DNA from 3 places in the Amycolatopsis sp. NPDC049252 genome. Region 3 is predicted to be linked to each of the others. Evidence: riboswitches for the same ligand, from Rfam matches in the RefSeq annotation. Region 3 holds a riboswitch; each other region holds the start of a gene.

Region 1 (7,760 bases), on a different contig from region 3:
GCTGCCGCACCGCTCGGACACGCTGTCGTTCGCCGAAGGCCTGGGCTGGCTGGCGCAGATCGGGCTGTTCGTGCTGCTCGGGCTGTTCGCCTCGCCGAGCCGGCTGCTCGAGACGCTGGTGCCGGGACTGGTCGCGGGTGCGGTCGTGCTGCTGCTGGCGCGGCCGATCTCCGTGGTGCTGTCGATGCTGCCGTTCCGGCTGCCCTGGCGGGAACAGGCGTTCCTGTCGTGGGCCGGCCTGCGCGGCGCGGTGCCGATCGTGCTCGCGATGATCCCGCTGTCGGAGGGCCTGCCCGGTGCTCAGCGCCTGGTCGACGCGGTGTTCGTGCTGGTCATCGTGCTGACGCTGCTCCAGGGCGCGACCCTCGGCCCGCTCGCGCGCTGGCTCGGGCTGTCGAAGAAGTCCGAGGCGTACGAGATCGACGTCGACTCCGCGCCGCTGGACGAACTGGGCGCCGAGCTGCTGCAGGTCCGCATCCAGCCGGGCTCGAAGCTGCACGGCGTCTACCTGTCCGAGCTGCGACTGCCGGTGGGGGCGACGGTCAGCCTGGTCGTCCGCGAGGGCGCGGGCTTCACCCCGCAGAAGACCAGCCGACTGCAGGAGCACGACCAGCTCCTGGTGGTCACGACGGCCACGGTCCGCGACGACGTCGAGCGCCGGCTGCGCGCGGTGGACCGCGCCGGGCGCCTGGCCCGCTGGCGCGGCGAGTCGGGCATCTGACCGGGGGCCCTTCGTCCGTGGCGACCGGCGTTGTCCGGTGCTTGTCCGATCTCCGCGCCTACCTGGTGATCTTTTCCCGCAAGGGTGAATGACTCTCACCAAGATCTTCCCGCGTTCCTCCTTTTGGCTTACTCTGCGCTCCATTCGTTAGCTCGAATGGGTGAGCAGAGAGCCAAAGGAGTACGCAGGGTGATCACACTTCACGTGCGCGCAGCCGGTCTAGTCGCGGCGGCCGTCCTGGGGCTCGGGCTCGCCGCCGTCCCGGACGCGGCCGCCGAGGTGGGGCCGTTTCCGGTGCTGGCGCTGCCGTTCAAGGCCGGTCAGCAGGTGTACTCGGCCGGCATCCACTCCGACGACGGCAGCACCGGCGTGAAGAACGCCCTCGACCTGAGCCCGGCCGACAAGACCGTGCGGGCGCCGCTGGCCGGCACGGTCCACCTGCAGCACTGCGCGGGCGGCGACTGGGTGACCATCGACCACGCCGGTGGCTGGCGCACCGGGTACTACCACATGGAGGGCATCAAGGTCACCGACGGTGAGCAGGTCGAGGCCGGCGACGTGCTCGGCTCGACCGGCAACGCCCTGCCGTGCGGCGGCAGCAGCACCGGCGCGCACGTGCACTTCACGCTCTGGACACTGCCGGACGCGGCCGCCGAGAACTGGAACGGCCTCGCCTACAGCCAGGTCTCGACGACGGTCGCGGCGGCGCACGGCGAGCCGATCGACGGGAAGACGTTGGGCGGCTGGCTTTTCACCGCGGGTGCGGACCAGTACACCGGCACCGCGACGCACCTTTCCGACCGCATGGTGACGCAGCTGCCGGGTCACTTCCGCGCGAAGCTCTGACCCTTCTCGGATCTTGCCGGGCTTGTGAGCGGCGTCTCAGAATGTGAGGAGGGGTCTGGCAGCCACGCCGATTCTCGGTTACCTTTTGTGTCAGGTCATGAGTGCCAGCGTCAAGCCCCGGCTTGCTGGCCGGCAACCCTCCTTCCGCGGTGGGGTGCCCCGGGTGAGGACCGGGCCGGTCGCGCCGTGCGACGGGCAAGCGCGGGCCCCTCGCCGGGGGTCCCCCGGATCGCCGAGGAGGCACCGATGACTCTCGCCATCGACCGCACCAGCACCCCCGAAACCCTTGCGCCGCAAGCCGTTCCGACGGTGGCGGGTGCCTCGCTGCGGGTGCCGCTCGTCACCGGCGGCGACATCGGTTACGCCAACCTCGACCACGCGGCGAGCGCGCCGTGTCTCGACGCCGTGCGCTCGGCCGTCGACGAGTTCCTGCCCTGGTACGCCAGCGTCCACCGCGGCGCGGGCTTCGCGTCGCAGGTCTCGACGAAGCTCTACGAGCGCACCCGCGACACCCTGCGCCGGTTCGTCGGCGCGCGGAAGACCGACACGGTCGTGTTCACCCGCAACACCACCGATTCCTTCAACCTGCTCGCCCGCAGCCTCCCGCCGCGCACCTCGGTGGTCGTGTTCGACACCGAGCACCACGCCGCGCTGCTTCCGTGGCCGGGCCCGAACGTCCGGCGCCTGCCGACCCCGCGGACCCGGCTCGCCGCGGTGTCCGCTGTGGACGAAGCGCTCGCGGAATCCCCGCAGGGACCCCGGCTGGTCGTCGTCACCGGCGCGTCCAACGTGACCGGCGAGCTGCTCCCGGTGGCGGAAATCGCGGCGGTGGCCCGGAAGCACGGCGCCCGGATCGCCCTCGACGCCGCCCAGCTCGCACCGCACCGCCGGGTTTCCCTGCGGGACCTGGACGTCGACTACGTCGCGCTGTCCGGCCACAAGCTGTACGCGCCCTTCGGGGCGGGTGCGCTGATCGGCCGCGCCGACTGGCTGCGCGCCGCCCGCCCGTACCTCGCCGGCGGCGGCGCGACCAAGCTCGTCACGGAGGACGCCGTCGTCTGGAACACCGGCCCCGAGCGCCACGAAGCCGGTTCCCCCAACACGGTCGGCGTGTACGCGCTCGGCGTCGCCTGCGAAACCCTGAGCCGGAACTGGGACGCCGTCGAAGCGCACGAGCAGGCGCTGCTCACCCGGCTGCGCAAAGGGCTCGAGAGCGTCCCGGGCTGCGCCGAGCTGCGGCTGTTCGACGCGCCGGTCGACCGCGTCGGCACGGTCAGCTTCGTCGTCGACGGCTTCGACCCGGGCTGGCTCGCGGCGGTTCTCTCGGCGGAGTACGGCATCGGCGTCCGCGACGGCGCCTTCTGCGCCCACATCGCGGCCCGGCGCCTGATCGCCGTCACCGGCGGCGAAGGCCGGCAGGCGGTCCGCGTCAGCCTCGGCCTGGGCAGCACCGAGGAGCACGTCGACCGCGTGCTGCTGGCCCTGCGCCAGATCGTCGCCCGCGGCGCCCGCTGGGAGTACACCAAGGCGGACGGCCGCTGGGCCCCCGTCGGCGACCCGCGGGAGCTGCCGCCGTTCTGCTGAGCGTTAACCTGGGCCGATGGGGAGGCACTGGGTTCCGTTGGCGTTGCTGGGTTTCGCAGAGCTGGTCCTGGTCACGGTCGAGCTGTTCGAGCGCTCGGCCGTGGCCGCGGAACTTTCGGAGCACCTGCCGGCAGCGGGGCGGTACTACGAGGGCCTGTTCGGCTTCCGGATCGAAGGGTCCGGGCGCACCCAGTTCCTCAGCGCCGCCGACATGGCCCGGGCGTACAGCGGGGGCACCGGTCCGGCGTGGCAGATCCTGCTCATGGCCGCGTTCCTCGCGGTCGTGGGCTGGTACGCCGTCACCCGGCGGCTGAGCGCGAAGCCCGCGGTGGCGATCGCGGCCGGCGTGCTCGTCGGCGTGCCGCTGGCAGACCTGATGCTGTTCAGCGAGTTCGACTGGGACGCCGCCACCCGCGGTCCGCTGCTCGTGACGCTCGGGCTCGCCCTGGTCGCCTGGTACGAACGCAGCCCGCTGGTGCTCGTGGTGGCCCTGGTCGCCGGGGTGGTGGCCGTCGCGATCGCGGATCTGCCGGGCGCGCTGATCTCCGCGACCCTGCTCGTGGCCGGGGCGTTCGCCGCTATCCTGCCCGGATGGGGAGTGCGCGAAGGTCCTGGTTCCCGTTGGCGGCGCTGGGGTTCGCCCAGCTGATCATGGTGCTGGCCGAGCTGCCCGGCGAAAGCCTCGCCGGCACCGGCGAGTTCACGAACCTGCGCGGCTACACCCTCACCCAGGAGCTTTCGGGCCTCGGCTCCGGCGAACTCAGCGGCGCGACCTTCCCGCCCGGTTACGACCACCTGGCCGAGGTCACCGCGGTGGACACGGTGCCCCCGGCCACGCTCGGCTGGCTCGTCGGCCTTGCCTGCGTCGTGCTCGCCGTCGCGGGCTGGTACTGGCTGAGCCTGCGCCGCGCCGGGACGCCGCCGCGCACCGGCCGCTTCGTGCTCACCGCGCTGGGCGCCCTGGCCGCCGTCCCGCTGCTCGACCTGGTCGGGGCCCTGCAGCTGCGGATCCCCGGCGACGTGCGCGGTCCCCTGCTGGCGACGTTGGGGCTCCTGCTGCTGGCCGGGTACGAGCGCAGCTGGCTCGTGCTGGCCGTCACCGGGGTGTTCGCGCTGGTCACGGTGGTCTTCCTGCCGCCGGTGGCCGGGGCGCTGTGCGCGGCGGGTGTGCTGTTCGCCGGCGCGTTCGCGGTCCTCCTGCGGCGTCCCCGCGGCACTGCCGCCGACGCGGTCTGACCAGGCGTGGACAATGGAGCGGTGAGCACCGAGCCCAGCCACTCCGAACCCGACACCGACGCCGCCGCCGAGGCGGTGCCCGAGCCCGTGCCGGAGACGCCGGAGACCCCGGCGAAGCAGCTGCCGAAGCGCCGCGTGGGCTGGGTGTTCGCCGTCGCGGTCGTGTTCTGGGCGATCGACCTGGTGACGAAGAACCTGGTCGCCGCCAACCTCGAGGGCAAGGAGCCGGTCCGGATCCTCGGCGGGCTGATCTACCTGCAGGTGATCCGCAACCCGGGTGCCGCGTTCTCGATGGCCACCGGCATGACGTGGGTGCTGGCGCTGGTCGCGCTCGCCGTCGTCATCGCGATCATCTGGCTGTCGCGGCGGCTGCGCTCGATCGGCTGGGCGATCGGCCTCGGCCTGGTGCTGGCCGGGGCCCTGGGCAACCTCACCGACCGGATCTTCCGCGCGCCCGGCGGGCTGCAGGGCCACGTCGTCGACTTCATCTCGGCGTTCGCCCCCAACGGCAAGGGCTTCGCGATCTTCAACATCGCCGACTCGGCGATCTGCGTCGGCGGCGCGCTGATCGTGCTGCTGTCCCTGCTGGGCAAGGACTACGACGGCACGTCGACCAAGGACAAGACCAAGGACAAGAAGATGGCCGAGCCGGAGCAGGGGGAGCAGGCGTGAGCTCGCGGATGCTCCCGGTGCCCGACGGGCTCGACGGGATGCGGGTCGACGCCGGCCTCGCCAAGATGCTCGGGCTGTCCCGCACGGTGGTCGCGGAACTCGCCGAATCCGGGGACGTGCTGCTGGACGGCCGTCCGGCCGGCAAGTCGGACCGGCTGGCCGCAGGTGGTCTGCTGGAGGTCACGCTCCCCGAGCCGGCGAACCCGGTCGAGATCGTCGCCGAGCCGGTCGAAGGCATGCAGATCCTGCACGACGACGACGACATCGTCGTGATCTCCAAGCCGGTCGGCGTCGCCGTGCACCCGAGCCCGGGCTGGACCGGCCCGACGGTGGTCGGCGGCCTCGCCGCGGCCGGCCTGCGCATCGCGACGTCGGGGGCGGCCGAGCGCCAGGGTGTGGTGCACCGGCTCGACGCGGGCACCACCGGCGTCATGGTGGTGGCCAAGAGCGAGCACGCGTACACCGTGCTGAAGCGCGCGTTCAAGGAACGCACGGTCGACAAGGGCTACCACGCGATCGTCCAGGGCCACCCGGACCCGACCCGCGGCACGATCGACGCGCCGATCGACCGGCACCCCCGCCACGACTACAAGTTCGCGGTGGTCCAGGGCGGCCGCCCGAGCGTGACGCACTACGAGGTCGTCGAGGCGTTCCGCGCGGCGTCGCTGGCGCACATCAAGCTCGAAACCGGGCGGACGCACCAGATCCGCGTCCACTTCTCGGCTCTGAAGCACCCGTGCGTCGGCGACCTGACCTACGGCGCGGACCCGGTGCTGGCCCGCAAGCTCGGGCTGAACCGGCAGTGGCTGCACGCCAAGACGCTGGGGTTCGCGCACCCGGCGGACGGCCGGTGGGTCCAGTTCGAGTCGGAGTACCCGGACGACCTGGCGAACGCGCTGAAACTCCTGCAGGACGAGAGCTATTAATCCTCGATCGACCAGGTCAGCGTGCGCTCGTCGGGTTCGGGACGAGGGCTCCAGCGGACCGAGACCACACGGGTGGTGTCCGGCAGCACGTAAACCGTGTGGCCGCCCAGGGTTTCGCCGGGCTTGACGCCGATCTTGTGCGGCGGCCGCGAGGTCAGCGACACCGGGGCCTTGCCGACCGCCTGGCCGTCGGCGGTGAGCAGCTCGAGGTAGTTGTCCGGCAGGGACGCGAACGGGATCGCGCCGCGGTTGGTGATCTCCGTGTGCACGACCACCGAGCGTTCGCCCTCTTCCAGGCGGTAGCCGGCCGCGCCGAACAGGAAGTCCGCCGGGTCCTGGACCTCGAGCAGCTGCACCGTCAGCTGCTCGCCCTCCAGGCCCTGGGTCTCCATGACCTCGCCGAGCCGGCCCTTCTTGCCGCCGGGGGCACCCCCGGCGCGCGCGGGTTCGTCACCGCGGGCCCAGGACGCCGTCTGGGGCACGCCCCACGTGCTCACCACGGGGTCGGGCCGCGGCGGGGCGAACTGCGGCCGGGGCGGCGGACCGGGATAGCGCCCGGACGGCGTGCCCTGGACGTTGTACGGCCCTGACGGTGCGCCTTGGACGTTGTACGGGCCGGAGGGCGCACCCTGCACGTTGTACGGCCCCGAAGGCCCACCCTGGACGTGCTGCGGCTGCGGCATCTGCGGCATCTGTGGCACCGGCTGCGACGGCGGGGCCTGCGCCGGGAACTGCTGCGAGCCGGGGGGCCGGTTCGCCCACGACGGCGGCGAGCCCGCGATGGCCGCGCGCAGCCCGTTCGGGTCACTTTCCACGCCGACCAGCAGGGGCAGCCCGCTGCCGGACAACGCCACCAGCCGGTAAGCGACTTCGCGGGGATCCATGCCGACCTTGGCCGCGAGCTCGTGCACGGCCGCCTTGCCCAGCTCGGCGAGCGCGGCGAGCAGGCGGGTATCCACGGGATCGGTCACAGCCACTCGGTGCACGCTACCGCCTCGCCGATCGGCCCGCGCCGAAGCCCGTCCGCCCCGGCGAACTGACGCGCGTTCCTGTCGGTGATCTCCGTTAGGGTCGCGAACGAGCACACCATCGAAGCTGGGGGTCCTGCCATGACCGCGGTCACCGAACTCGCCGACGAGTTCGTCGAAGCCCTGTTCGCCGCCGATCCGCTGACGCCCGCGCTGCTGGGCGACCGCCCGGCCGAGCCGGGGCTGCCGGACGTCACGGCCGCCGCCGAACAGGCCTTCCGCGCCCGGCTCACGGAGTTCGCCGAGCGGGCCCGCGCGCTGGACCCGGCCGGGCTGTCGGCCGAGGACCGCGTCACCCGCGAGGTCCTGATCACCTCGGCGGCCGACCGGATCGCGGGCATCGACTCCCGGCTGACCGAGTTCACCGTGACCGACATCTTCACCGGCCCGGCGGCCATGCTGCTCACCGCGCTGCCGATGACCACGGTGACCGCGGGCGAAACGGCCGAGGCCCAGCTCGGGCGGCTCGCCGCCGTCCCGGAGTTCCTGCGCCAGGCCGCGCAGCGCCACACCGAAGGCATCGCCGGCGGCCTCACCCCGGTCGCCCGCCTGGTCGAGGCCGCGATCGCGCACCTCGACCGCTACCTCGCCGACCCGGCCGCCGACCCGCTGCGCCGCCAGCCCGCGCCGGACGACGAGTTCGCGCGGCGCCGCGACGAACTGCTCGCGAACGTCGTCCGCCCGGCCTTCGCCGAGTACCGCGAATTCCTCGCCACCGAGGTGGCGCCGCACGGGCGTCCCGACGAC
Region 2 (7,760 bases), on a different contig from region 3:
CGGGGGAAACCTCGCCGTCGCGTGTGGTGCGGTCCTGCTCCTGCTGCGCGTCCTTCGGCTGGGCCCTCGGCTGTCGGCCGTGGCGGCCGGGCTGTGCCTGGTGGGGTTCCTGGTCCTGGTCGGCCCGGAGCCGAGCGTGCTGCGCGCCGGGGTCATGGCGGCGGTCGCGTTGCTGGCCTTGGCGTTGGGACGCCGGGGTTCGGCGCTGCCCGCGCTGGCTTTCGCGGTGTGCGTGCTGGTGGTGGCGGACCCGGCGATGGCCACGGACTTCGGGTTCGCGTTGTCGGTCTTCGCCACGGCCGGGCTCGTTCTGCTGGCCCCGCGCTGGGCCGGGGTGCTGGTCCGTCGCGGCGTCCCACCGGGCTTCGCCGAAGGGCTCGCCGTACCGCTCGCCGCCTTCGTGGTGACGGCGCCGGTGCTGGCGGGGATGGCGGGCACGGTGAGCCTGGTGTCGGTGGTGACCAACATCCTCGCCGCGCCCGTCGTCGCCCCGGCCACGGTCCTCGGGGTGCTGGCGACGGTCGCCGGGCCCTGGTGGCCGGGAGCCGGAGCGTTCCTGGTGCACCTCGCCGGGCCGGAGGCCGAGTGGCTGATTTTCGTGGCGCGGCACGGCGCGCGGGCGCCGGGCGCGGTCGTGGCCTGGCCCGGCGGCTGGGCGGGCGCGCTGCTCGCGGCCGGCGTGCTCGCGGTGCTGGTGTTCGCCGTGCGGTACCGGCAGATGCGGGTGCTCCTGGCGATCCTGGTCGTCGGCGCGCTGCTGGTGTTCGTGCCGGTACGGGTGCTGGCACCGGCTTGGCCGCCGCGGAACTGGGCGATGGTCGAATGCGACGTCGGCCAGGGTGACGCCGTCGTGCTGGCGACGTCGGAGCCGGGGCGGGCGGTCGTGGTGGACACCGGGCCCGAGCCCGGGCCGGTCGACGAGTGCCTGCACCGGCTGTCGGTCGACCGGATCCCGTTGCTGGTACTGAGTCACCTGCACGCCGACCACATCGGCGGGCTCGTGTCGGTCTTCGACGGCCGGTCGGTCGGCGGCATCGCCATCGGGCCGGGGCGGGCGCCGGACTGGGCGTGGCGGCAGGTCGCCGCGGAAGCGTCCCGCGAAGGGGTGCCGCTGGTGGAGCTGAGCCCGGGAGAGCGGGTCGACCTGCCCGGCCTGACGCTCGACGTGCTCGGCCCTCGCTACGTGCCGTCGCGCTCGGCCGTTCAGCAGGACGGTACGACGATCAACAACAGTTCGGTCGTCCTGCGCGCGGAGACGGCGGCCGGCCGCGTGCTCATGACGGGTGATGTCGAGCTGGCGGCCCAGGCCGATCTCCTGGCCGATGTCGGCGACCTGAAAGCGGAGGTGCTCAAGGTGCCACACCACGGTTCGCGCTACTCGCTGCCGGCGTTCCTCGCCGCGGTGGCACCGCGGACGGCGCTCATCAGCGTAGGCGCGGGCAACAGCTACGGCCACCCGAGTAAGTCCACAGTGGACACACTGACGGCGCTGGGTGCCCTGGTGACCCGGACCGACGTCGACGGCGACACAGCTGTGGTGCCGGACCCGTCAGGCCCGGCGATAGCCCGCCGAGGTGAGCCACGCGGCCCGCCTCACCGCTGACTTCCGTTGTCCCGCACCGCGTTCCCGCCGAGGCGAGCCTGGCTCGCCCCGGCGGGGAGACGTCAGTAGCCGAGGGCCTCGTTCACGGCCGCGGCTGACGCCGGCACGGTCGCCTTCGGGCCCACGTGGTTCTCGATGGCGTCGAGGGTCTTGAGGCCGTCGCCGGTGATGAGGAGCACCGTCTCGGCGTCCGGGTCCAGCTTGCCCGTCTCGACCAGCTTCTTCGCCGTGGCGACGGTGACCCCGCCGGCCGTCTCGGTGAAGATGCCCTCGGTGCGGGCCAGCAGCCGGATGCCCTCGACGACCTCTTCGTCGGTGACGTCCTCGATCGAGCCACCGGTACGGTTGACGATGTCGAGCACGTACGGGCCGTCGGCCGGGTTGCCGATCGCCAGCGAGCGGGCGATGGTGTCCGGCTTCACCGGCTGGACGACGTCGTGGCCGGCGCGGAACGCGGCCGAGACCGGCGAGCAGCCGGTGGCCTGGGCGCCGAACACCTTGTACGGGCTGGCGTCCACGAGGCCGAGCTGGCCCAGCTCGCGGAAACCCTTGTCCACCTTGGTGAGCTGCGAACCGGAGGCGATCGGCACGACGATCTGCGGCGGGATCCGCCAGCCGAGCTGCTCGGCGACCTCGAAGGCGAGCGTCTTCGAACCCTCGGAGTAGTACGGGCGGACGTTGACGTTCACGAACGCCCAGCTCGGGTGCTCGCCGGCCAGCTCGGTGGCGAGGCGGTTGACGTCGTCGTAGTTGCCGTCGACTGCGATCAGGTCGCCGTCGTACACCGCGGTGGTGAGGATCTTGGCGCGCTCGAGGGACTTGGGGATCAGCACGACCGACTTCCAGCCCGCGCGCGCCGCCGCGGCGGCGACGGCGTTGGCCAGGTTGCCGGTCGAGGGACAGGCGAGCACCTCGAAGCCGAACTCGCGGGCCGCGGCCAGCGCGACGGCGACCACGCGGTCCTTGAAGGAGTGCGTCGGGTTGCCGGTGTCGTCCTTGACCCACAGGCGCTTGAGGCCGAGCTCCTTGGCCAGGCGGTCGGCGCGGATCAGCCGCGTCGCGCCGGGCTCGGTGTTCGGGATCTCTTCGATGTTGGACGGAACCGGGAGGAGCTTCTTGTAGCGCCAGATGTTCTTGGGGCCGGCCTCGATGTCTTCGCGGCGGACGCGGCCGAAGTCGTAGGCGACTTCGAGCGGCGAGAAGTCTTCGGCGGAGACGAACTCGGGGGCGAGCGGCTGCCGGTGGCCCTCTTCCTTCGACACCAGTTCGACGGCCGGTCCGAGATCCGGGGTCTTGGTGGTGGAGGTCGTGCCGAGGGTTGCGGTCATCGCGAGGTTCCTTTCCTCATCTGCCCCGCCGAAGCGGGCCGGAATTGGCACCGTGGTCGTCAGCTACCCCGCGATCGCGGGATGACAGGCTGTACGCCGGTTGCCGGGGCTTCGTCGGGCCGTTCCCTCTGCCCCTCTGGATGAGCGGTATTCAGTTTTCGGCGCGCACCGAACGAGCGCTGCCTCGAAGACACCGTACGACATGGCCCTCGAGCCGTGCCATGGTGTCCGCTCGACATCACCGGAGCGGGCGCACGATCGCGCAAGTGAGAAGATTCCGGGGTGACCGCGCAAGCCACCGCCCCGGCCCCGCTGCACCTGGTCCTGGGTGAGGAAGAACTGCTGATCGAGCGGGCCGTCCGTGACACGCTCGCCGCCGCCCGCGCGATGGACGCGACGGCCGAGCTGACGCGGGCGCGGGTGTCCGATCTCACAGCGCCCGAGCTGGCCGAACTGGTCAGCCCGTCGCTGTTCAGCGAGGGCCGGGTGATCGTCCTCGAGTCGGCGCAGGACATCTCGCAGGAGCTGTCCGACGCCGTGGCGTCGTACCTGAAGGACCCGGCGGACGGCGTCGTGCTCGTCGTCGTGCACACCGGCGGCGGGCGCAGCAAAGCGGGCAAGACGCTCCCCGCGGCGCTCAAGAAGGCCGGCGCCGAGGTGACCGAGTGCCCGAAGATGACCAAGCCCGCCGAGCGGGAGCAGTTCGTCCGCCACGAGGTGCGCCGGGCGGGCGGCAAGATCGACCCGGCCGGGGTCGCCGCGCTCATCGACGCCGTGGGCTCCGACCTGCGGGAACTGTCTTCCGCGGCCACGCAGCTCGTGGCGGACGCGGGCGGCGTCGTGGACGCCGACGCCGTGCACCGCTACCACCGCGGCCGCGCCGACGTGACGGGGTTCGCCGTGGCCGAGAAGGCGGTGAGCGGTGACCGGTCGGCGGCGCTGGAGTCGTTGCGCTGGGCGATGCAGCTCGGCGTCCCGCACGTCCTGGTCGCCGACGCGCTGGCCGACGCGGTCCGCACGATCGCCCGTGTCTCCGGTGCGGGCCGCGGCAACCCGAACCAGCTGGCCGGTGAGCTGGGCATGCCGCCGTGGAAGGTCCGCAAGGCGCAGGGCCAGTCCCGCGGCTGGAACCAGGACGGCCTCGCCACCGCGATGCGGGTGGTCGCCCGGCTGAACGCCGAGGTCAAGGGCGTCGCGGCGGACCCGGGCTACGCGCTGGAGCGGGCTGTCCTGCAGGTGGCGGCGGCCAAGGGCGACCGCTGACCATGAAGAAAGCCCCGGCCGGGGCCGGGGCTTCTCCAGAAAATCAGTCAGTCGGCTCAGAGCGAGTTGACGCGCTTCGCGAGCGCCGACTTCTTGTTGGCGGCCTGGTTGGCGTGGATGACGCCCTTCGAGACGGCCTTGTCCAGCTTCTGGGCGGCGTCGCGCTGCAGCTCGACGGCCTTGGCCTTGTCACCGGAGTCGGCGGCTTCGCGGACCTTGCGGATCGCGGTCTTCACCGAGGACCGGATCGCCTGGTTGCGCTGACGCGCCTTCTCGTTCGTGGTGATGCGCTTGATCTGCGACTTGATGTTGGCCATGAGGCGCTCCTGCTTTCACTCGGTGAGATCCGCCGCCGCGCTCGTGTGGCCCCGCGAAAAGCGGGTTTCCTCCATGACGGAATGCCGCACGGCAACGAGCGTCAACCTTAACAGCCCAGCTCGGACCGCCCGCGACCGCGTCCGGCGAGGCGCTGATCACCGGGAGTACGGTGGACGGCGGTAGTGCCTAGGGTTCCGTCACCGGTCCGCCCCAGCCAGCAGGACAACCAGGAACCGGTGGGTCTGGTCCGAGCGGCACCATCGGCGGGTCCGGACGGCCTGCCGTTCATCTGACGGGACAAAAGCCTGGAGGACCCGGGTTTTCGCGCGCGCGAAAACCCGTAAGGGGTCCTGTGAACACCACCGCTCTGTCCTTCGTCGTCGTCGCGGCCGTCGTGCACGCCGCGTGGAACCTTGCCGCCAAACGCATCCAGGCCGGCGGCACCCAGTTCGTCTGGCTCTACTACACGGTTTCCGCCGTCGCCCTGCTGCCGGTGACGGTGGTGCTGCTGGTCGTCGAACCGCAGCGTCCACAGTGGAGCTGGCTGCTGGCCGCGGCGGGCACGTCGGTGCTGCACGTCGCCTACGGCATCGTGCTGCAGCGCGGCTACCGCGTAGGCGATCTCTCCGTCGTCTACCCCGTCGCGCGGGGCACCGGGCCGCTGCTGTCGGTGCTGGCCGCCGTCCTGGTCCTCGGCGAACGGCCCGGCCGGCTCGGCCTGCTCGGCGCGTTCCTGGTGATCACCGGGGTGCTCGTGATCAGCACCGGCCGCCGGGGCGCCGCCGCCGACGACCCGGCCGCCGCCAGGGCCCGGCGCGCCGGGATCTTCTACGGCGTCCTGACCGGGGCCGTCATCGCCGGCTACACGCTCTGGGACGCGCACTCGGTGACCGGTATCGGCATGCCGCCGATCGTCTACCTCGGCCTCGGCACGCTCATCCAGAGCGTCCTGCTCCTGCCCAGCGCGCGGACCGGCCGTGCCGAGGTGACACGGCTCTGGCGCGACCAGCGCCGCGAGGTGCTGATCGTCGGGCTGCTGTCGCCGATCGCCTACATCCTCGTGCTGTTCGCGCTGACGATGGCGCCGGTCAGCCTGGTCGCCCCCGCCCGTGAGCTGAGCATCGTGCTCGGTGGCCTTGCCGCGTGGCTGGTGCTGGGCGAGCGGGACGCCGTGCGGCGGCTGGCCGGGTCGGTCATCGTGCTGTCCGGCATCGCCGCGATTGCGGCGGCCTGAGCACCTCGGGTAGGGATGGTCGGATGGAAGTCCTGAAGAGCAGGCTGCTGATCCGCCCGCGGGACGTCGAGGCGACGACCGCGTTCTACCGCGACACCCTCGGCCTGGCCGTGGAGCGTGAGTTCCCCGGCGGCACCGTGTTCTTCCTCGGCCACGGCTCGGTGGAGGTCTCCGGCCGGGGCGAGGCGGGCGCGTCACCCGATCTGGTGCTCTGGCTGCAGGTACGGGACCTGGCCGGCACGTTGGCCGAGCTCAAGGCAAACGGCCTGACGCCGGTGCGGGACGCCCAGCGCGAGCCCTGGGGCCTCGACGAGGCCTGGATCGCCGATCCGGACGGCACGCGCATCGTGCTGGTCGAGGTCCCGGAGGGCCACCCGATCCGCACGGATACCCGCTAAGCGGGCTTGACGGCGCGCAGCTGCGCGGCGAGCGCGGCGAAACCGGGCGGTTCCCAGGTCCACGTCTGCAGGTCGGCGAAGCCCGCTTCGGCGGCTTCGTTGGCTAGGACGTGCCTGCTCACGGGCAGCCACTTCTCGTGCGCGGAGAGCAGCAGCCGCCCGCCGGGGCGCAGGACGCGGAACAGCTCGGCGAAGCCGGCCGCGCGGTCCTCCCAGAGCATGACGTTGTTCACGGTCAGGACGACGTCCACGGACCCGTCGGGCTCGCCGGTGCGCGCCGCGGATCCCTCCCGCAGCTCGGCCCGGTCGCCGCAGCGCTCGTGGCACAGGGCCAGCATCTCGGGGGAGGGGTCGACGCCGATCGCGCGCCCGGCCAGCAGGGCGGCGGCGTGCAGGCCGACGCCGGGGCCGGGCCCGACGACCAGGACGGTCTCGTCCGGCTCGAGCTTCGCCAGGTCGACGACGCGGTGTTCGGTGGCGGAGTTGCCGCGGGCCATCACCCAGCCGCCGAGGCGGCCGAGCACGCCCGAAGGGTGACCGAAGGCACGGTCGAGGACACGGCCGAAACCGTCCGGATCCGGCTGGGGAGGTGGTGCCGGCTGGTGCGAAGTGCTCATACTTCGAGGGCACCACGGATCACGTGGGCTCGCATCGGGGATGACCCCCACCCGCACCCGGAGCGCCATGGGAGCATAGACGTGGCCATCCCCGACTTTCCGAGGACTCATTCGAGTGACAGCGCTCAACAAGTTCGCCGACACCACCTTCACGCCTCCGGAGCTCATCCGGAACTTCTGCATCATCGCGCACATCGACCACGGCAAGTCCACCCTGGCCGACCGCATGCTGCAGCTCACCGGCGTCGTGGAAGAGCGGGCCATGCGCGCGCAGTACCTCGACCGGATGGACATCGAGCGCGAGCGCGGGATCACGATCAAGGCCCAGAACGTCCGCCTGCCCTGGCAGGTCGACGGCAAGGACCACGTCCTGCACATGATCGACACGCCGGGCCACGTGGACTTCACCTACGAGGTCTCCCGGGCGCTGGAGGCGTGCGAGGGCGCGGTCCTGCTGGTCGACGCGGCGCAGGGGATCGAGGCCCAGACGCTCGCCAACCTGTACCTGGCCCTGGAGAACAACCTCCAGATCATCCCGGTGCTCAACAAGATCGACCTGCCCTCGGCCGACCCCGACAAGTACGCGGGTGAGCTGGCCCACATCATCGGCTGCGAGCCCGACGACGTGCTGCGGGTCTCGGCCAAGACCGGCATGGGTGTCGGCGCGCTGCTCGACGAGGTCGTCAAGATGGTCCCGGCGCCGCAGGGCGACGCGGACGCGCCGGCCCGCGCGATGATCTTCGACTCGGTGTACGACACCTACCGCGGCGTCGTCACCTACATCCGGGTGGTCGACGGCAAGATCACCCCGCGCGAGCGCATCAAGATGATGTCCACCGGTGCCACCCACGAGCTGCTGGAAGTCGGCATCATCTCGCCGGAACCGAAGGCCAGCAAGGGGCTCGGCGTCGGCGAGGTCGGCTACCTGATCACCGGTGTGAAGGACGTCCGCCAGTCCAAGGTCGGCGACACCGTGACGTCCGAACGCAACGGCGCCAA
Region 3 (7,760 bases):
GACTTTTCTGACGACCCGAACATCACGCAGCAGGACATCCTCGCCGCGCTCGGCCCCGACGCCGACGCGATGATGGCCGAGATCGACGTCGACGTCGACGAGCTGATCCGCCTCATCAACGCGGAGACCACGTACCTGCCGCCGATCGTCATCCCGGACGAGTTCGAGGCGGACCGGACCGCGTCCCCGCAGGCCAAGAAGGCCGCGATGGACGAGAGCATCCGGGCGACCTCCAAGGTCTGGAAGCGCCGCTTCCTCAAGGGCGCCGTCCTCAGCGTCATGATCAGCGTCGCCGGTGGCGGCGCGGCCGCGCTGGCGATGAACAAGAGCGTCACCGTCGACGTCGACGGCCAGCAGACCACCGTGCACTCGTTCGGCGACACCGTCGGCGAAGTGCTGGAGGACGCGGGCCTGTCCGTCGGCGCGCACGACTCGCTCTCCCCGTCCCCGCAGGCCGAGGTCGGCGACGGCGGCGTCATCAAGCTCGAGCGCGGCCGCCAGCTGAAGCTGGTCGTCGACGGCGCGGAGCACACCTCGTGGGTCCGCGCGACGCACCTCGGTGACGCGCTCACCCAGCTCGGCATGAAGCAGGCCGAAGAGGCCGGCACCTGGATGTCGATGCCGAAGGACGGCGAACTGCCGCTCGACGGCGCGACCGTCCAGATCAAGACCCTCAAGCACATCACGCTCTACGACGGCGCGAACGAGCCGAAGCAGGTCACCACGACCGCGGTCACGACGAAGGAGTTCCTGGGCGAGTACAAGCTCACCCTGGGCCCGGAGGACGCGGCCGAGGGCGGCCTGGACGTCAAGCTGACCGACGGCGCCGAGGTCCACATCAGCCGGACCGGCGTGTCGATGGTGAACCAGAAGGAGACCATCGACCCGCCCGAGCAGAAGGTCGACGACCCGGACCTCGACAAGGGCAAGACCCAGGTCGAGGACCCGGGCACGCCGGGCGAGAAGATGGTGACCTACAAGGTCACGCAGAAGAACGGCAAAGAGGTCTCGCGCCAGTCGATGTCGGAGCAGGTGATCACTCCGGCCAAGCCGAAGATCATCCACGTCGGCACCAAGAAGGCCGCGACCCCGGACATCGGCGACGGTTCCGCGTGGGACCGCATCGCGCAGTGCGAGTCGGGCGGCAACTGGGCCATCAACACCGGCAACGGCTACTACGGCGGCCTGCAGTTCGACAAGCAGACCTGGAACGCCTACGGCGGTTCCCAGTACGCCGCGCTGCCGAGCCAGGCTTCGCGTGAAGAGCAGATCGCGATCGCCGAGAAGGTCAAGGCCGGACGCGGCGGCAGCTACAGCGCCTGGCCGGTCTGCGGCAAGAAGGCCTGATTTTTCTTTCTTCCCGAAACGGCCCCCGCCTCCCGGCGGGGGCCGGTTCGCGTGCGGGACGAGGCATCACCCGTGATCCCCGGGGCATCACACGTGTCCCAAGGGCATCACGCGTGTCTGCCGAGTCATCACGGCGATGCCCGCCCAATCACGCGAGATACCCGCCTGATCACGCGAGTTCCGCCTCCAAGCACGTGAGTCACGGGTCTGATCACGTAGGTCGACTGCTCAAACACGCGAGTCGACCCTCTGGGTACGTGAGTCGACTGGCCGGGTGCGTGGTCGATGCCTCCGGGCGGGCGTGCGGGGTTGCCGGACCACGCTGGGTAAGCTCACCCGGTGGTTGAACTGCTGGGACCTGCCGAGATCCGCGGGCTGGCGGCCGAGCTCGACGTGCGGCCGACGAAGAAGCTCGGGCAGAACTTCGTGCACGATCCCAACACCGTCCGGCGGATCGTCGAGCTCGCGCACGTCGGGCCGGACGATGTCGTGCTCGAGGTCGGGCCCGGGCTCGGCTCCCTGACCCTCGGGCTGCTCGCCGCCGGGGCGCGGGTCGTGGCCGTCGAGATCGATCCCAAGCTCGCCGAACGCCTTCCGAAGACCGTCGCCGAGCGCGGGCCGGATGTCGCGGGGCGGCTGGACGTCGTCGAGGCCGACGCCATGCGCGTCGCGAGCGGCGACCTGCCCGTCGAGCCCACTTCGCTCGTGGCCAACCTGCCCTACAACGTCGCCGTGCCGGTGGTGCTGCACCTGCTCGCCGAACTGCCCTCCCTCAGGTCCGGGCTCGTGATGGTCCAGACCGAGGTCGCCGACCGGATGGCCGCGGGCCCGGGCAGCCGGATCTACGGCGTCCCGAGCGTCAAGCTCGCCTGGTACGGCCCGGCACGCAAGGTCGCCGCCGTGCCACGCTCGGTGTTCTGGCCGGTGCCGAACGTCGACTCGGCGCTCGTCGCCTTCGAGCGCGGTGACGCGCCGGCGTCCGAGGACCGGGATCGGCTGTTCGGCCTCGTGGACGCCGCGTTCTCACAACGCAGGAAGACCCTCCGCGCCGCGCTCGCCGGCTGGGCGGGGTCGGCCGAGCGGGCCGGCGAACTGCTGGTCGCCGCCGGTATCGACCCGAAGACCCGCGGCGAGCAGCTGGACGTGCACGCCTTCGCCCGGCTCGCCGCCGTTCGCTGACGCGTCCACACGGGTCGCGTCGCGGCCGCGTGAAAATACGCCCTCCGTGGTGCTGATCCCGCGATTCGGACACCTCCAGTCGTGTGATCTGGCCCAGCAGGCTTGCTTTCGCTCCTCGGGATCGGTTTTACTCAATACGTCCATCCCGAGCGACTGAGAGACCTGGCTCGCCGAAGTCGCAGCAACCACCCTCCGCAGGGCAGGTGCTACCGCCAGGACCGATGGAGGCCGTCCCGATGAAGAGGGTTGCTCGCCCGCTGCTGCTGACCAAACGCCGCGTAGTCGACGAGGGTCGCCGCTCCGTGACCGCATGTCGACGCTCCAACTGAGCTTGATCGACCCGTCACACCTCTTCTTCATGCACCGTCCATAGAGGACGGACACTCGCTTGCGGCCGGACGCGTACAGCAACGCGCCCCGTTTTCTGGAGCCTTCGTGATCACCGTCGAAAACCTGTCCAAGTCCTTTGCCCTCAACGGAAATCCGGTCGTCGCGCTGCGCGACGTGAGCGTCGACGTCCAGGCCGGCTCACTGTTCGGCGTGGTCGGCCCGGCCGGGTCCGGCAAGTCCGTCCTCGCCCGGTGCATCGCGCTCCAGGAGCGGCCCGACCGCGGTGTCGTCCGGCTCGACGGCCTCAACACCGGCACCCTCGACGGCCGGCGGCTGCGCGAGATCCGCCGCCAGCTCGGCGTTGTTGGCACCAAGCCGGAGCTGATCGCCGAGCGGACCATCGCCGGCAACATCGCCTCCCCGCTGGAGCAGCTCGGCGTCGACGGCCCGCAGCGCCGCAGCAAGGTCGGCTCGCTGCTCGACCTCGTCGGCCTGACCCCGCGCGCCGCGCAGCGTCCGGGCGAGCTGACCGCCGGGCAGCTCCGTCGCGTCGCCGTGGCGAAGGCGCTGGCCGCGGCCCCCGCGGTGCTGCTCGCCGACGACCCGACCGCCGGCATCGACCCGGAGGAGGCCGGCGCCGTGCTGACCGTCCTCGACCGGGCGCGCGCCGAGCTGGGCGTCACCATCGTGGTCACGACGCCGGACGCGAGCGTCGTCCGCCGCGTCTGCGACGACGTCGCGGTGCTCGAAGACGGCACCGTCGTCGAGCGCGGCACCGTCCTCGACCTGGTTTCTGACCCGACGAGCCGCACCGCGCAGGCGCTGCTGCCGGCCATCGAGACGACCCGCTCGCAGGCGTCGCGCTACGACCGCTCGGTCGACGTCGTGCTGGTCGGCTTCGCGTCGGTCGGTGCGCTGCTGCCCGAGGCCGCGGGCCGCTTCGACGTCGAGTTCGCCACCATCGGCGGCGGCCTGACCCGGATCGGCGACACCCCGGTGGGCCGGTTCCGCCTGGGTGTCCGCGGCGAGCGGGCCGACGCGGCGCTGGCGTGGGTCGCCGAGCGCGGCGGCCACGTGACGCACACCGCGCGTGGCCCCCAGGGCGTCGCCGCAGCCTGACCCGAAGTGCCGTGAATGGCCCATTGAGGGACTTAGAGTCCCTCAATGGGCCATTCACGGCTTTCAGCGGGTGCCGCGCGGGAGCAGCAGGAGGGCGGCGAGGGCGGCCGTGGCGACCAGGGCCGCCGCCCAGGCCGCAGCCGTCGTGTAACCGTGGACGATCGCCGCCGACGTGGTCAGCCCGGCTGCCGCCGCGGTGGCGATCGTGTTCAGCGTCGCCGTCCCCAGGGACGCGCCGACCTGCTGTGACGTCGTGACGAACGCCGACGCGGCCCCCGCGTCCCGCGCGCCGACGTCCCGGGTCGCGACGTTCAGCACCACCGGCATGCACAGCCCGGCGCCGAGGCCCAGCAGCAGCTGCATCGGCAGGATCACCGCGGCGTACGAGGCGTCCGGCGTCAGCCGGACGGCCAGCAGCAGCCCGCAGGCGAGCACGAGCAGCCCGCCCGCCAGCAGCGGACGCGGGCCGAACCGCGCCAGGAGCCGTCCGGACAGCTGGGCCGACGCGAAGAGGTTCGCGCCCAGCGTCGGCAGGAACGCCAGCGCCGCGGCGAGCGCGCCGTACCCCATCACCACCTGCAGCTGGTAAGTCAGGAACAGGAACATCCCGAACGCGCCGAACGACGCCGTCCCGACGGTCAGGTACGCGACGGCGCGGGCGCGGTCGCGCACCACCGCGAGCGGCAGCAGCGGGTGCGGGTGCCGGGCCTGCCGGACGACGAACGCGCCGAGCAGCGCCACCGCCAACGCGAGAAAACCCAGTACGGTCAACGAGTTCCAGCCGGACGTGGCCGCTTCGGACAGCGCGTGCACGAGTACGACGACCCCGCCGCAGCTGAGTGCCGCACTGGTCCAGTCCAGCTTCGTTTCGCGGTGCCCGGCCGTGGCCGGCACGGCGAACCAGGCGCCCAGCCCGGCGACCACGGCGAGGGGCACGTTAATGTACAGCGACCAGCGCCAGTCGAGGAACTCGGTCAGCGCGCCGCCGAGCGTGAGACCGAGCGCGGAGCCGGACATCATGATCGCGCTGAAGATCCCGTACGCCTTCCCGCGTTCGCGCGGGTCGGTGAAGGTGAGTGTCAGCAGGGACATCGTCGACGGCGCGAGCAGAGCGGCGAACACGCCCTGGGCGGCGCGCGCGGCGATCAGCCAGCCGGCCGACGGCGCCGCGCCGCCGAGCGCGGAGGCCACGGCGAACCCGGCGACGCCGACGAGCAGCGTCGTGCGGCGGCCGAACCGGTCGGCCATCCGCCCGCCGAGCAGGAGCAGGCCACCGAACGCCAGCGTGTACGCGGAGATCGTCCACTGGCGGCCGGTGTCGGACATCCCCAGCGCGCGTTGCGCCGAGGGCAAAGCGATGTTCACGACCGTCGTGTCGAGCACGACCATGAGCTGGGCCAGGCCCAGCGCGGCGAGCGCGAGCCAGCGGCTCGCGGCACGCGCTGGCGCGGTTGTGGTCATGGGGAACCCCCGAGGTAAGCTGTGGATGCATTGCTTGTCGGCCGACAAGCAATGCCGAAGGTAAGTCATTGCTAGTCGGCCGTCAAGTAAGTTGAGAGGTGGGGCATGGCCGGGCGGCGCACCGACACGCGCGAACGGATCCAGCGCGTCGCGCTCGAACTGTTCGCCGAGCAGGGCTACGAGGGCAGCTCGCTGCGGGAGATCGCCGAGCGGCTGAACGTCACGAAAGCCGCGCTGTACTACCACTTCCGCACGAAGGAGGACATCGTTTCGAGCCTCCTCGAGGACTGGGGAACCGCGCTCGACGACCTCCTCGAGCGTGAGACGCGCCCGGCCGAGCTGCTCACCGCGTACGCCGGGCTGGTCGAGACCCGGTTCGGCCCGGTGATGGGCCTGGTCCAGCGCAACACGTCGGCGTTGAAGGCCATCGCGGCCGGCGCGGGCCTGGCCGATCGGATGCTGCGGCTGCACGAACGGCTCCGCGGCGGTTCGGCCGACCCCGAGTCGGACCTGCGGGCCCGGCTCGCCCTGGTCGCCGTCCAGCTCAACAGCGGCGAGGGTGGTCCGGGCACGCCGGCCGACGTCGCGCTCGCCGTCGCACTCGACGTCCTTTCTCCTGACGGGAAGCCGGCCGGTGCGGGCACGTAGGCTGGTCGGGTGCTCGCTGTAGTTCCGCCCCCAGTCACCGTCCGGGTTCCGGCCAAGGTCAACCTGCACCTGGCGGTCGACGACCTGCGTGAAGACGGTTACCACGAACTGGTGACCGTGTTCCAGGCCCTGTCGCTGACCGACGAGGTGACCGTCGCGGTCACCGAGGAGCCGGGCCTGGAGATCTACGGCGAAGGCGAGGGCACGGTCCCGACCGACGCCACCAACCTGGCCTGGCGCGCCGTCGAAGCGCTGGCCGCGCACGTCGGCCGCACCGGAGAGCCGAAGGTGCGCGTGGTGCTGCGCAAGGGCATCCCGGTGGCCGGCGGCATGGCGGGCGGCAGCGCCGACGCGGCGGCGACGCTCGTCGGGCTCGCTTCGCTCTGGAACCTCGAAATCACCCGTGACGAGCTCGCGGAGATCGCCGCCGGCCTGGGCAGCGACGTCCCGTTCGCGCTCTACGGCGGCACGGCGCTGGGCACCGGCCGGGGCGAGCAGCTCGTCCCGGTGCTGTCGCGTCACACGTTCCACTGGGTGCTGGCCTTCGACCAGCGCGGCCTCTCGACGCCGAAGGTGTTCGGCGAGCTGGACCGCCTGCGCGCGGAGGGCAACCCGCCGCGGATCGGCTCGCACACCCCGGTCGTCGAGGCGCTGGCCTCGGGTGACCCGCGTCAGCTGGCGCTGCTGCTGGGCAACGACCTCCAGGCGGCCGCGGTGTCGCTGCGCCCGGGGCTGCGCCGCACCCTGCGCGCGGGGGTCAACGCGGGTGCGCTCGCGGGCACGGTCTCCGGTTCCGGCCCGACGTGCGCGTTCCTCTGCGAAGACGCGCAGACGGCGGTCGAGGTCGCGGCCGAGCTGTCGGGCGCGGGGGTGTGCCGCACGGTCCGCGTGGCGCACGGCCCGGTCCCGGGTGCGCGGGTGGTCGGCGGCGACGACGCGCCGCGCCCGGCCTCGCCGCGGGTGCACGCGTGAAGCGCGCCGAGTTCGCGTTTCCGGGACCGTTGCGGGACAAGCTCGTCGCGGCCATCCTCGACGGCACGAAGACGACGACCTCCGCGCTGCTCGCGGGTTACGAAGCCGACGGCGAGGTGCCACCCGTGGCCGGCGAGCGCGAACTGGTGGTCGACTCCGGCGACCAGGGTGTCGCGATCATCGAGATCCGCGAGGTGCGGATCCTGCCACTGTCCGAAGTGGACCTCGCGCACGCGGTCGGTGAGGGCGAGGGCTTCACCACCGTCGCCGAATGGCGTGCGGACCACACCTCCTTCTGGCACACGGCCGAAGTGCGCGCCGAGCTGAAGGATCCCGAATTCACCGTGGACGACACGACCCCGATCGTGGCGACCCGGTTCACCCTTGTGGAAAGGATCGGCTGAGCGCATGGCCAACCTGGTCAACCTGGAGGCGGTGAGCAAGTCCTACGGGGTGAAGCCGCTGCTGGACGGCGTCTCGCTGGGCGTCGCGGCCGGGCAGCGCATCGGTGTCGTCGGCCTCAACGGTGGCGGCAAGACCACGCTCCTCGAAGTCCTTTCCGGACTCGCCGAGCCGGATTCCGGGCGGGTGAGCCACGTCGGCGGCCTGCGGATGGCCGTGGTCACCCAGCGGACGGAGCTGCCGGACGGCAGCAGCGTCGGCGAGGTCGTGCTCGAACGCTACGGCGCCGAGCACGAATGGGC

Evidence for each region. A riboswitch is a leader RNA that binds a small molecule or an ion and turns the genes downstream of it on or off. The one in region 3 is predicted to bind S-adenosylmethionine.
Region 1: it holds a riboswitch for S-adenosylmethionine, as region 3 does, so the genes downstream of both, ACGFMK_RS22290 (aminotransferase class V-fold PLP-dependent enzyme) here and ACGFMK_RS00395 (methionine ABC transporter ATP-binding protein) in region 3, are expected to answer to the same signal.
Region 2: it holds a riboswitch for S-adenosylmethionine, as region 3 does, so the genes downstream of both, thrC (threonine synthase) here and ACGFMK_RS00395 (methionine ABC transporter ATP-binding protein) in region 3, are expected to answer to the same signal.

Annotation. Positions count from the first base shown of each region.
Region 1 covers NZ_JBICSQ010000019.1:117,970-125,729, reverse strand. The annotation lists gene ACGFMK_RS22300 (potassium/proton antiporter) at 1-721, shown strand, start outside; gene ACGFMK_RS22295 (M23 family metallopeptidase) at 911-1,567, shown strand; SAM riboswitch class IV at 1,661-1,775, shown strand; gene ACGFMK_RS22290 (aminotransferase class V-fold PLP-dependent enzyme) at 1,814-3,151, shown strand; gene ACGFMK_RS22285 (hypothetical protein) at 3,168-3,800, shown strand; gene ACGFMK_RS22280 (hypothetical protein) at 3,743-4,387, shown strand; gene lspA (signal peptidase II) at 4,475-5,059, shown strand; gene ACGFMK_RS22270 (RluA family pseudouridine synthase) at 5,056-5,985, shown strand; gene ACGFMK_RS22265 (AsnC family transcriptional regulator) at 5,982-6,962, opposite strand; gene ACGFMK_RS22260 (DUF885 domain-containing protein) at 7,095-7,760, shown strand, end outside.
Region 2 covers NZ_JBICSQ010000006.1:181,501-189,260, forward strand. The annotation lists gene ACGFMK_RS11890 (ComEC/Rec2 family competence protein) at 1-1,603, shown strand, start outside; gene thrC (threonine synthase) at 1,666-2,931, opposite strand; SAM riboswitch class I at 2,945-3,078, opposite strand; gene holA (DNA polymerase III subunit delta) at 3,214-4,194, shown strand; gene rpsT (30S ribosomal protein S20) at 4,251-4,511, opposite strand; gene ACGFMK_RS11910 (EamA family transporter) at 4,865-5,746, shown strand; gene ACGFMK_RS11915 (VOC family protein) at 5,770-6,144, shown strand; gene ACGFMK_RS11920 (class I SAM-dependent methyltransferase) at 6,141-6,761, opposite strand; gene lepA (translation elongation factor 4) at 6,877-7,760, shown strand, end outside.
Region 3 covers NZ_JBICSQ010000001.1:73,133-80,892, reverse strand. The annotation lists gene ACGFMK_RS00405 (transglycosylase family protein) at 1-1,347, shown strand, start outside; gene rsmA (16S rRNA (adenine(1518)-N(6)/adenine(1519)-N(6))-dimethyltransferase RsmA) at 1,687-2,526, shown strand; SAM riboswitch class I at 2,664-2,754, shown strand; gene ACGFMK_RS00395 (methionine ABC transporter ATP-binding protein) at 2,962-3,975, shown strand; gene ACGFMK_RS00390 (DHA2 family efflux MFS transporter permease subunit) at 4,039-5,436, opposite strand; gene ACGFMK_RS00385 (TetR/AcrR family transcriptional regulator) at 5,542-6,084, shown strand; gene ACGFMK_RS00380 (4-(cytidine 5'-diphospho)-2-C-methyl-D-erythritol kinase) at 6,094-7,056, shown strand; gene ACGFMK_RS00375 (ASCH domain-containing protein) at 7,053-7,460, shown strand; gene ACGFMK_RS00370 (ATP-binding cassette domain-containing protein) at 7,465-7,760, shown strand, end outside.